4 regions of the Anaerosinus gibii genome follow, and region 4 is predicted to be linked to each of the others. Evidence: riboswitches for the same ligand, from Rfam matches in the RefSeq annotation. Region 4 holds a riboswitch; each other region holds the start of a gene.
What was found. A riboswitch is a leader RNA that binds a small molecule or an ion and turns the genes downstream of it on or off. The one in region 4 is predicted to bind cobalamin.
Positions count from the first base shown of each region.

Region 1: another riboswitch for cobalamin. It lies ahead of P3F81_RS08720 (sirohydrochlorin cobaltochelatase); the one in region 4 lies ahead of P3F81_RS03400 (TonB-dependent receptor).
Region 2: another riboswitch for cobalamin. It lies ahead of P3F81_RS07690 (magnesium chelatase ATPase subunit I); the one in region 4 lies ahead of P3F81_RS03400 (TonB-dependent receptor).
Region 3: another riboswitch for cobalamin. It lies ahead of P3F81_RS07775 (TonB-dependent receptor plug domain-containing protein); the one in region 4 lies ahead of P3F81_RS03400 (TonB-dependent receptor).

Region 1 covers NZ_CP120678.1:1,836,871-1,840,048, reverse strand. Annotated here, with positions in the region: tRNA gene P3F81_RS08740 (tRNA-His) at 1-56, shown strand, start outside; tRNA gene P3F81_RS08735 (tRNA-Gln) at 65-140, shown strand; tRNA gene P3F81_RS08730 (tRNA-Lys) at 145-220, shown strand; gene P3F81_RS08725 (sirohydrochlorin cobaltochelatase) at 295-1,086, shown strand; cobalamin riboswitch at 1,147-1,323, shown strand; gene P3F81_RS08720 (sirohydrochlorin cobaltochelatase) at 1,449-2,330, shown strand; gene P3F81_RS08715 (OadG family protein) at 2,604-2,912, shown strand; gene P3F81_RS08710 (sodium ion-translocating decarboxylase subunit beta) at 2,956-3,178, shown strand, end outside.
Region 2 covers NZ_CP120678.1:1,596,354-1,599,531, reverse strand. Annotated here, with positions in the region: gene P3F81_RS07695 (nitrogenase component 1) at 1-914, shown strand, start outside; cobalamin riboswitch at 988-1,164, shown strand; gene P3F81_RS07690 (magnesium chelatase ATPase subunit I) at 1,314-2,339, shown strand; gene P3F81_RS07685 (VWA domain-containing protein) at 2,364-3,178, shown strand, end outside.
Region 3 covers NZ_CP120678.1:1,619,653-1,622,830, forward strand. Annotated here, with positions in the region: gene P3F81_RS07775 (TonB-dependent receptor plug domain-containing protein) at 37-2,025, opposite strand; cobalamin riboswitch at 2,263-2,439, opposite strand; gene P3F81_RS07780 (outer membrane protein assembly factor BamB family protein) at 2,435-3,178, opposite strand, start outside.
Region 4 covers NZ_CP120678.1:727,204-730,381, reverse strand. Annotated here, with positions in the region: gene P3F81_RS03400 (TonB-dependent receptor) at 1-2,042, opposite strand, end outside; cobalamin riboswitch at 2,171-2,348, opposite strand; gene P3F81_RS03395 (hypothetical protein) at 2,447-2,968, opposite strand; gene P3F81_RS03390 (hypothetical protein) at 3,084-3,178, opposite strand, start outside.

The DNA.
Region 1 (3,178 bases), 1.1 Mb from region 4:
AACACGCCGGATTGTGGCTCCGGTATTCGTGGGTTCGAGACCCACTAGTCACCCCATAAAATACTGGGGCATAGCCAAGTTGGTAAGGCACGGGACTTTGACTCCCGCATGCGTTGGTTCGAGTCCAGCTGCCCCAGCCATTTTGATCCACTAGCTCAGTCGGTAGAGCACCTGACTTTTAATCAGGGTGTCCCGCGTTCGAGTCGCGGGTGGATCACCATTTATGAGATAGAAGTCCTTTAACACATAGGTTAGAGGGCTTTTTGTTATTTTATTATCATAAAGGAATTTGAAATGGAAAAGAAAAAAGGAATTTTAATTACAAGTTTTGGATCTGCAAATTTAAACGCACATTCATTATTGAATGATTTTGTTAAACAAGTAGAATTGAATTTTTCAGATGCAGTTGTCAAAAACGCTTTTACTTCAGTATTTATTTCTAAAAACCTTAACAACAAAGGAATTACTGTTAAAAGTGTTCAGGAATGTTTAGAAGACTTTGCACAAGCAGGTATTTTAGATGTTGTTATACAGCCAACAAATTTGGCGACAGGAAAAGAGTATGAAGAGAAAATTGTTAAAGTTGCAGAAAAAATGAGGCAGATTTTTAATAGTTTAAAAATTGGAAAACCATTAATGTATGTTGGAACTGCAAGCGAAAATGAAGTGAATTATACTTTATTAGCCCGTGCACTACAAAAGCAGTTTAAGAATTTCGATGATTGTGAATTTGTTTTCATGGGGCATGGTGTAAAAAATCGGTGCTTACAAGAATATAAATTATTGCAATCAACATTTAATAAAATCAAGCTTCCTGTATTTATTGGGTTAATGGAGGAATGTTTTAGTCTTGAGCATATAGTAGAGCGTTTGGCGGTAAAGTCTAAAGGCAGGAGAATTATTCTCATGCCATTATTATTTATTGCGGGTGGACATGTAGAACAGGAATTGCTGACTGATGATAAAAGTTCATGGAAAAATAGATTAAAACAGGCGGGGTATGAGGTGGAAGTTTATCCGCATGGAATTTGTGAAAATAAAGAGGTACAAGAGATTTACATAGGAAAAATTAAGAAATTGTTATAGTCTTTATTGACAGTGGTATTCATTAATGGTATTATTGGACACGAATCGATTCAATTGTAAAATTAAATAAAAGAAACAGGTGTCCGCAAGGACTTAATAGGGAAGTTGGTTGAATGCCAACGCGGTCCCGCCACTGTAATAGGGAGCAAACTCAAAAATGTCACTGGAAATAATTCTGGGAAGGCTGAGTGAGCGATGAACTAGAGCCAGGAGAACTGCCTGTTTAACATCACCGTTATACCTACGAGCGATAGGGAGGGGGATTCGTCAGTCTTATATTTATTACTGAATATGATGAACCTTTTCTATGCGAAGTAGAAAAGGTTTTTATTTTTCTAAAGATGAAAATATGGGAGGATTTTATGAAAACTTTATTATGTGGAGTAATGGCAGTTGTTTTTTCTGTTTCAGCGGTATTTATGACGGGAGCTTCTGTTGCACAGGCAAATAGTAAAAAAGCTTTAGTTGTTGTAAGTTTTGGTACTACTTTTGAGGAAGCTAGACAAAATGATATTGAAGGGATTGAAAATGCATTAAAGAAGGCTTTCCCTGATCGTGAGTTTAGAAGAGCGTTTACATCTAAAATAGTAATGAAACGTATGTTAGAAAACCAAGGAATTAAAGTAAATGATTTAGAAACAACATTAAAAGAATTAAAAGCAGAAGGCTATGAAGATATTTTAATTCAGCCAACGCATTTGATTCATGGAGAAGAATACGAAGGAAAAGTTTTAGGAACAGTTAGCAAATTTGAAAAGGAGTTTGCTAAAGTTTCCGTGGGAAAACCTTTGATGACTGACGAAAAAGATTATGCAATTGTGGCTACTGCTTTAGCAACACAATTCCCAGCTTTAGAAAAAGATGAAGCTGTCATTTTCATGGGGCATGGCTCGCCGCGTGATAATAACAAGTCATTTGGCAACACTTATAAAACATTACAAGCTGCATTTGATGCTGAAAAAATGTCTGTTTTAATTGGTGTTGTTGAAGAAGTTGACCATCCAAATTTTGAAGACATGTATGCGATGTTTAAAGAACGTGGATATAAATCTGCAGTATTTATGCCATTGATGGTAGTGTCTGGTGATCATGCCAATAATGATATGGCTGGTGATGAAGAAGATTCTTGGAAATCTATGATTGAAAAGGATGGTTATAAAACTAAAGTTCAATTTGGTGGAATTGGACGTAACGTGGCAATTCAAGCAATTTATGTAGAACATGCTCTTGAAGCTTTGAAATAATAAAATATTAAAATATATGAAAAGATATGCATTAAGGGTGCATATCTTTTCATATATTTAATCTAGTTAAAGACTTTAGTTATGAGACGAACTGTTGATAAAGTTCACTTATAAAAAATTTTTTCAAGTGTTAAATCCTTGGGATTTGTAAGATATTTAATAATTTCTACTAAAACGACAAGGAAAATCCACTTTTATATAGTATTTCTACTTATAGGGTATTTTTTGATACGTTTAATATGTATACAAAATACGAAGAAAGGTGGGGTTTTTATGAATGGAGAACCAGTAACAACAAATCCCTTTTTAATCATGTTAATTAACATGACCATTGTATTCGGTGTTTTATGGTTGCTTGGATGTATGATTAAGTTTATTCATTTTATTGATCCGACGAAGAAAAAAAACACGGAAAAAATTATTTCGACTGCACCTATGCAGCCAGCGACAGTTGTTGTTTCTGAAGATGATTTACCAGATAAATTACAGGAAAAAGAGTTGGTTGCAGTTATCACCACAGCAATTATGGCGTATGGGTATCGCGACGTGAGAATTACCTCGATAAAAGAGATACACGATTAACTCTATTAAAGTAAAAAGAATTATTTACAGGAGGTATAAATAAATGGAAGCATTTAGTATTGCGTTGCAGTCAGTTTGGGCGAATAGTGGATATGCCGGGTTTAGTATAGGCAATGGCATCATGATTTTAGTTGGTATTCTTTTATTGTATTTAGCATTTGGCAAAAAATTTGAGCCATTATTATTAGGTCCAATTGCATTTGGCTGTCTTTTAGCAAATATACCTAAGACTGGTTTTGATGTTGAGCCTGGTGTCATGCAGGCGA
Region 2 (3,178 bases), 870 kb from region 4:
GACTTAAGGGAGAATTTTGGGAAGGGTATCAGGAAGCATTAGATAAAATTCTTGACTTAGTTACTGCAAAGGTAAAAGTTAAAAAAGAAGTTGTGCGGAAAAATCGCGTAAATCTTTTTGGCTGGTGCAATAACTATCCAAATTGGCAAGGGGATTTAGCTGAAATCAAGCGAATGCTTATATCCTGTGGGATTGAAGTTGGTGTTTGCCTTGGTGCAGATGAAACTTCTCTAGCTGAGATGATGCAATTGCCATTGGCTGCTTGCAATATTGTTTTATCTCCGGAACTTGGAGTTGAAGCGGCAAAACGGTTAGCAGAAGAATGGGGGCAAGATTACCTTATTGCGCCTACACCTTATGGAATGCAATGTTCCATTGCCTGGTTAAATCGGATTGCAGAAAAATTACAGATCAATATCTGTACAGAAAAACTAGAAACAGAAATCGACATCAATCAAGAAAAGCTGGATCAAGCAATTTTTCAGCTCAAAGCGGATTATAAAAACTTTGGCTTTGGCGACGTATATTTAACGCTTCCTTACGGAGTTGCTTATGGAATCGTAGAAGCACTAAAAACAGAGTTCCCTGAATTTAATGATATTTATCTCAAAATAGAAGGCCCGAATAAAGCAGAATATCCAATGATTCAAGGCGTTAGGGCATGGCAGGTAAAACAAGATACTTTATCTGTTGAAGAAGCAGGTATTTCGCTTGTCCTTGGGGACTGGCAAACTAGACTGGAAGTTGGGCAATATGATCGGATGATTTTTAAAAATTTTCTTATGCCAATGCAAGGTGTTCCTGTTGCAGAACGTCCCTATGCAGGTGTTTTGGGATGGAAGCACTTTATGGCGGAAGTGATAGAAGTGTTTCATGTGATTGCTTACTTACATCCGGCAAAAGTTGAAAAATAAAAAACATTAAAAAATCTTGACTGTATGACCACTATATAGTGTATGGTGGAAAACGATGCAATCATTTCGACAAATTCATATTGAGAAGATAGGTGCCGAAAGGCTTAATAGGGAAATCGGTGAAAAACCGGTACGGTCCCGCCGCTGTAATGGGGAGTAACTCCACAAAGATGTCACTGGATATATTCTGGGAAGGCGTGGAGAAGCGATGATACAGAGTCAGAAGAACTGCCTAGCTTCATTTTGCCATGAAATCCTACGAGCGATAGGAAGGTGAAAGATACTGTAACTATACAATGCTATATGCATTTGTAGGTATAGATATGGAATTTAACGCCTTTTTGCTTTTGCGAAAAGGCTTTTTTGTATGAGCATAGTTTAAATTGAAGGAGTAAAAACATGAAAAGAAAAGTAGTATATCCGTTTACAGCTATCGTTGGACAGGAAGAAATGAAATTATCTTTAATTTTAAATGTCATTAATCCATCATTGGGTGGTGTTTTAATTAAAGGGGAAAAAGGAACGGCAAAATCAACTGCGGTCAGAGCTTTGGCAGAACTTTTACCGGCGATGGAAGTTGTTGATGGATGTCAATTCCACTGTGATCCAAGTGAAGCGAATTTGCTTTGTGAAGCTTGCCAGAAGAAACAGCAAGAACATAAATTAGCAAGTCATCATGCGGTAAAAATGCGCGTGGTGGAATTGCCGGTAAGTGCAACGGAAGATCGCGTGGTTGGGACACTTGACATTGAACATGCGATTAAACATGGAGAAAAGAAATTTGAAGCCGGGATTCTTGCCCAAGCGAATCGCAATATTCTTTATGTTGATGAAATTAATCTACTTGATGATCATGTCGTTGATGTTCTTTTAGATGCGGCAGCAATGGGAATTAATACGGTTGAACGTGAAGGGGTGTCCTACTCCCATCCGGCGAGATTTGTCCTTGTTGGGACAATGAATCCGGAAGAAGGCGATATTCGTCCACAATTGTTAGATCGATTTGGACTATCTGTAGTTGTTACTGGTGAACATGAACCGGAAAAAAGGGTGGAAGTCATCAAAAGACGTCTTGCTTATGAAGCTGCCCCGGAAACTTTTATTGCAGATTGTCAAGAGGAGCAAGAAGCTTTAGCAACAAAAATTATTCAAGCAAGAAAAATTTTAACAAACGTAACGATTTCTGATGAACTTTTAGTTGCAGTTGCTAAAATGGCGATAGAATTAGGCGTCGATGGCCATCGCAGTGATATTACAACGATTAAAACAGCGATGACCTTGGCTGCTTTTGATGGTAGAGAAGAAGTCTTACTTGAAGATATAAAAAATGCGGCAAAATTGGTATTGCCGCATAGAATGCGCCGTCGTCCATTTGAAGAAGGTGCCTTGGATTGGGATAAAGTTGAAGCTTTACTTGCAGAGTAAATGGTTTTGTGGGAGGAAAGAAAGATGATGATACCATCTGCATATCCGTTTGCGGCAATTGTTGGGCAAGAGCAGGTCAAAAAAGGACTCATGATTGCTCTGGTTAATCCAAAAGCGGGTGGAATATTAATTGGCGGACCAAAGGGCACGGCAAAATCGACACTTGTACGTTCGATACGTGAAGTCAGTGGTGATAAGCGATGTGTAGATTTACCGCTCAATGCTACGGAAGATATGTTGTTTGGTAATATTGATCTGGAATATGCCATACAAGAGGGGAAAAGAAAATTTTTACCGGGAATTCTGGCGAAAGCAAATAACAATATTCTTTATATTGATGAAGTAAATTTACTGCGCAGTGAATTGTTAACGGCGATTTTAGATACCAATATTGCAGGGATAAATCGAATTGAACGCGAAGGAATTTCGTTTTCGCATGAAGCAAATTATATCGTAATTGGAACAATGAATCCGGAAGAAGGCACGTTGTCTGCGCAAATTTTAGATCGCTTTGGCATGTATGCGGAAACGACAAATGCAATAGAGGTTGAGGAACGGGTTCAGATTGTAAAATTGCTTTTAGATTTTGAGAAAAACCGTCAAATGTTTAAAGCTCGTTATGCGACAGATATAGAAACCTTAGCAGAGAAAATAAAAAAAGCAACAGCAATTGTTTCGCAAATTGAAGTATCAGAAGCGATGATGCAGTTAGCAGCGCAAATGTGTGCAAAATCATTTTGCGCAGGTCATCGAGCGGAAATCTATTTATTAGAAGCAGCAAAAGCGATTGCGGCACTTGAAGAACGGTTGTATATCTTGCCTAAGGATATGGATGAAGC
Region 3 (3,178 bases), 890 kb from region 4:
TGAAATCCAACTTAAATTCGAATAATTTATAATAGATTAAAAAGTCCGTTTATACTTAAGCATATAATTTGCAGGCGTTGCAAACGTTTCACTTGCATGGCTGATAATATCTTTACGATTAAACAAGTTTTCAACACTTAAAGAAAGAGTACTTTCATCATCTATTTGATAATCCACATTAAGATTTGCCAATAAATATGGTTTTACTTTATAAGAATGTTCACTGCTTGGTGTAATCACACGATCGGCAAGATAATTCATCATTAAGCTCGCTGTCCATTGCTCTTTTTGATACGTAACACCACCATTTAATTGCCATCTGCCATAGTTTCTATCCCAATAAGTTTTCGCCCCCGGTTTATCTGTAGAAAATTTTGACTCTGGATTGTTATATACTACGCCATAATTATAAGACCAACCATTATTTTCTTTGACTTCTGCACTTAATTCAATCCCTGTATTTCTTAAATCTTCATTCATATAATAATACCAGGTTTCACTACCAACTTTTTGTGCGCTAGAGCTGATATTATCTTTGATTGTATAATTAAAAAGTGCAACTCGCCATTTATGATCTTCGTGATTTTTCTTCCAGCCAAGTTCATAATGCATACCTGTTTGTGGTCTTAAATCCGCATTACCAATAACAATACTACCCTCTTTAGAATACATCTGACCAAATGTAGGCATAACAAAGGATTGTCCAATGCTTGCATAAATGCTTTCATCTTCATTTATCTTATGTAAAAATTGTCCCTGTGCGCTAAAGTTATTAAAATTTTTATCTTCATCAGCACCGGTCGTCCAGCTTTCCCTACCACTCAACGTAAAAGTATCACTGTCATTTAATTCCGTTTCCCATTGTCCATAGACAGAAAAATTATTTCGTGACCGATTCTGATCTGCAGAACTACGCAAATTTGGTTTATATACCTCATTTTGATATGTTGTCCCAAAAAGAATTTTTCCATTTTCTTGTTCCCATACTTTTTGAACATCAAAGCCAGATGTTCGATTTTTTTCTAAAGTATTTGTAGAAAGTGTTGGCACTTTATTTTTCTTTCCTGCCGTCGTATAAAAGGTGTATGCCGTACTATCAAGTGAATTTGCATTATAGAAAACATTCCCCGTTACGTCATCAGATTTATAATTAAATTGCAAAAAATCTTTCGTGAATTTATGACGTCTTTGAATTTGATCCGTTCCACTTAAATCCTCCCATCCATCAGCAAAGGAGGTAGAACGACGATTTAAAGCTTCATCATGCATGTATACCATGTCCCATTTATCATCAAAAGAATAATTTAACGTAAAATTATTCTTTTCAGAATTATTACAATTTGTTTCCATTGTTCTATTTCTTGTATCTTGCGTTTGACTTACACCATTTACTTCGCCCCACTTATCATAAGTATAACTAAAGCCAACTTTATTTTCTTGCACATTTAAGTTGTAATTCTCTTGTCCATAATTCCCAAATCCTGTAGAAATAGTAGTTCTACTTATATTTTGCTTAGATTTCTTTGTAATAATATTAATAACTCCGCCAGTAGCTTCACTACCATATAAAACAGATCCACCGCCTTTTACTACTTCAATTCTCTCAATACTTTCAAGTGGAATATCTTCCAAATTATATAAACCGCGTAAATTAAGTGGTGTTCCATTAATCAATACCAGCGTCCCTTTTTCTACCCCACGAATAATAATTTTACTTGTCATCGTACTATTGGTAACTCCACCTGGCCCTTTTGCTTCATAAACCAATCCTGTCGCCATAGATAATGCCTGCTGCACATTACGTGCCCCTGTGCGATGTAAGTCCTCTGCCGTATATACATCAGTTGACGCTGCAACATCAATATCTTTCTTTTCATATCTTTGTGCAGTAACAACGACAGTATCAAGTTCATACTCATCTTCAACTCCACTCGCATATCCCAGTGAAGATACAGCTAACGTAGATAATCCTATCGCTATAATTTTCTTTAAATGATTCTTTTTCTTTTGATTTAATAAATTCATTATCTTTCTCTCCTCTTCTTTCCCTGTTACAATAATTACCCTAAAATGTCGCTACTCCATCATCTCCTAAAATGAATATCTATAGAAAAAACCTTCTCTTTATTTATATAGAGAAGGTTTTTCATAGCAAATTATATTCATAAAAACACTACTAAATTAGCTTTAATACAATAAAAACTAATGCATCTTTTGAATAGAATCATTTTCTACTATCCCCTCCCCATCACTCGTGGGTCAACGGTGATTGTCAAATAGGCAGTTCTCCTGGCTCTAGTTCATCGCTTGCTCAGTCTTCCCAGAATTTCTTCCAGTGACATTTATTGAGTTCACTCCCTAATACAGTGGCGGGACCGCGTTGGCTTTTAACCAACTTCCCTATTAAACCGCTATGGTACCTATTCCATTTTATTTAATTTTTATTTCGTAATAAATGCAAAGTGTAGGTTCCAACAATCGTACCATCATTCTTTTTTAGCGGCACTTCAACAGCTGCAACATATGTGCCATTTTTACTAATAGCCGCTGCAATATTTGGTCCTTTAGTTGGAATTTGTGCTTCAACTTCACCAGTTTCTAAATTTAATATTCTTAATCCATGAACTTCTACATTTTTTGTTTTTGTATTTTTTCCTACTGCAATTGCAGCATAGGGATAAGCAAAAGCTAAGTCTTCTACTGCACCGCCAGCTTGCCAGCGATAAAGGAACTCACCGGTTTTATTAAACACATAAACACTATTACTACCCGGATGTTCTACCGGAGTTGGTAATTGCCAGTTTGCACTGTTATAGGTATTAAGTGTAGAGAAAACTACATAATCCTTAATGACAAAAGCATCTCTTCCTACTGCGTTTAAATAAACAGCACCAAACTTTTTCGGTTCACTCAAAGCGCGTTCCCATAGCAAATTACCCTTTTCATCGTAGAGAAAAGCTCTTCCATCGCTCGCCATTGCCGACACAAAATTTCCATCTGCACTAATATTCGGACTGCCACGCATTGCAGTTTTTTCATAAGGAATGATTCCTGCAATCTGCACGCTATTTTTTATTTCTCCTGTCTTAGCATTTACATAATATAGCGAATCAGCAAATTCATACTGAATTCCTGAAACATTTGCCGTACCAAATACTAAGGTATTCATTTTTTCATC
Region 4 (3,178 bases):
AATTGCCAAGTAGCTTTGCCATCCGTCTGACTGTCTTCTTGATGTAACCAATGAAATTTATTACTTTGATTCACTGGGAAACGTTTTCCATCACTAAAGCCTGTAATTTTTGATTGATTATAGCGAATACTTGGAGTCAATATACATGTACCTTCTTTATCCAATGTAATCGCATCTTGAATCTGCATATTAAATAAATCTTGCTCATATCTATTGCGAGTTTGTCCTAATATATTTCCTATAACATCATCACCAAGAACTTTATCCAGTAACGAACCTTTAATGTTTAACTTTTCATGAGAAAAGTTAAATTGATATTCTAACATCTGATTATCATTAATTTGATAATTCCCATCAAGCTGTACATTATATTTATCAGATTGGTAATGACTCCACTCTCTTAGCGGAATATTATTCCATCTAAAATTATTAGGATAATCTAACATATGTTCCGTTCTATATTTTTTATCTTGATGAAGATAGTCGATCATCCAGCCCCATTCCAACTTTTTATATTGCGCCCTATTTTGTAAAAGAATTTCACTATTCTCAAGCTCCTGTTTACGACTTGATGCATAAAAAATATCTTTTGTATCTACTAATGCATTCGTGGCTGCATCGCTAACACTATCTCCCCATAAACTATCAGGTAAATGCCTTTGAATTTTGTTCCAACTTCCTTTAATCACAAAATTATCATCCTGCCATTTGATCATAGCGCTATCTTTTTTATAATCGTTATATCTGCGGTATCTTTCTTTATCCTGCAACGCCTTAAGTTTCTTTTTAGCCGCTTCTAATTCTTCTTTCGAACTTGCTAATGACGTACTTTTATCCGGATCAACAATAGTTGTCCATTCATCAATAATTTTAGGTGTTGTATTTTGCACATATGTATCAATAATTTGATTCTTAACATTATCATCTATAATCCCCGTTTCACTACCATGGTAGTTCCAATCCTCACCTGCAAAATCCCACCAATTAGTCCATCCAGTTTCAGGATATCCAGCAGCAATATATTGATCTTTAATCCCCATGTCAATCATCGTTTGTCTAAAAGTACTCATGGAAGACTTTTGTGCTACATTTTTTGCATTATCTTCTATCGCATGACTTAAGCTTTTATCGCCTGTGCTTCTAATAAATTCTATCCACGCATCAAAATTAGCTTTGTAATAATCTTTATCTGAATCACTCATAGAAATAAGCGGTTTGCCTCCGCTTGTTAACATATCTATCATTTTCGGATTAAAATCATCAACGTCTTCTTGCAACGAATTTATGCTTAACTGAACATCCGATATATTTCTTCCAGCTGCATAATTTTCATATTTAAAATTTTGATCACTGCCATCATGATTAATTCCAATCAGCAAACTACCACTACCTAATGGATTCATTATTTCCAAAGCTGCCCTTGTACCACCATAAGAGGATTTGCCAACTTCTGCCGATATATTAGCCTTGGTGGGTTTCTTCGTTACTATATTGATAACACCACCCATAAAAGTTCCAGCAAAACGAGTTGGTATATAGCCTCGATAAACTTCTATCCGCTCAACATTATCAACAGGAATTGTAGATATATCAACAGCTGCATCTCCACCTAAATTTGATAAAACCCCATCTATAAAAACCCCAACCTGCGCTGCTGTTGAACCTCTAACCGTTACAGTTGTATATTGTCCTTTCCCATTTACTTCACGTACATGTACTCCCGGAACTTTTTTCAAGAGTTCCGGCAATGTTTTCTGCTCACCTTTGTAATCGTCAGGACGAATCACAGTTACTGTGCCTGGCGACAATTTTGATTCCCAATCTGGGCGTTTTGCTTCAACAGTAACAGTATCTAACGTATACTCGTCCAGTTCATTCTCTGTATTTGATATTTTTTCAATATCCTGCTGTGCTTCATCAGCCCAAACCATCCCAGCTGGTGTAACAACTCCCAAAGCTAACGTACAAACTACGCACGCTGCTATATTTTGATAGCGGCGCTTTTTTTTCGTTTTGATTTGATATAACCATTTATTATCCATCTTCCTCAATCTCATCCCTATTTATAAAATTCAATAAAAAAACCTCTGCCATGTTTGACAGAAGTCGTATGAGGGCATAGGAAACAAACCTATACTTCATAATCCCCTTCCCATCGTTCGCAGGTCTAACAGTGATTGTTAAATAGGCAGTTCTTCTGGCTCCAGATCATCGCTTGGCTACGCCTTCCCAAGATTTCTCCCAGTGACATAATGTAGCCTCGCTCCCTATTACAGCGGCGGGACCGCACCGGTTTTCCACCGGACTTCCCTATTAAGTCTTTCGACACCTATTTCTTCGTTATATATTTTTGTATCATTAGTCAACTTATTACAAAATAAGAGTATACTCCTTTTATTTTTATTTATTATAAATTTCTAAATATTTCATCGTTAACATATACCTATTAATTTTGTACACACTTTCGAACAAATTCGTACATCGTATCAGCAAAAGTTTTCACTGGCACCGGAACAAAACTTACATCTTTCGTTTGCTCCACAATAAGCACTCTTTTGGAGCTATACAATTTTAAATTTTTTACTGCATACATTCTTTTATGAAGCTGAAAAATCATCTGCATCTCACTACAAGCTATGATATCTTCCTCCTCCAAATCTTTTCGATAATATTCATTTAGATTGTTAATCACCGCTTTATCCTTATAGATTGCTTTTACAGTAACATGTATTTGATCTTTATCTGCGCTGTCTGGTTGAATCGACTTCACTTCGAAAAAATATTGCGCCAATTCATTTTGAAATACCTCCGTCCAGCGCATTGCTTCTAGCTCCTCTGGTGTAAGTTTTTCCTTCACACTAATTTCCCAATCTATTGCTGAATCTTTATTTGCTTCCATTGCTAAACATACAGAAAAAAACATGTTACACAACAAAATAAAAGCACCCACTAGAAACCATTTTTTCATCACTATTCCTCTTGGCTTTCTCATTTAAATATAAAGTTAGACCTAGAAAATAAAAAGCCTAGGTCTAACTTTTTCCTAATGCTCTTCAACACTCTATATCAACCGCATACGCTCTTTATTTTTTACACTTTTCTGCTAATTCACGGGCTTCACGTGCTAAGCGAATATGTGAAGCAAGGGATTTGGATGCTGACGGTGCAGAAACGCCTG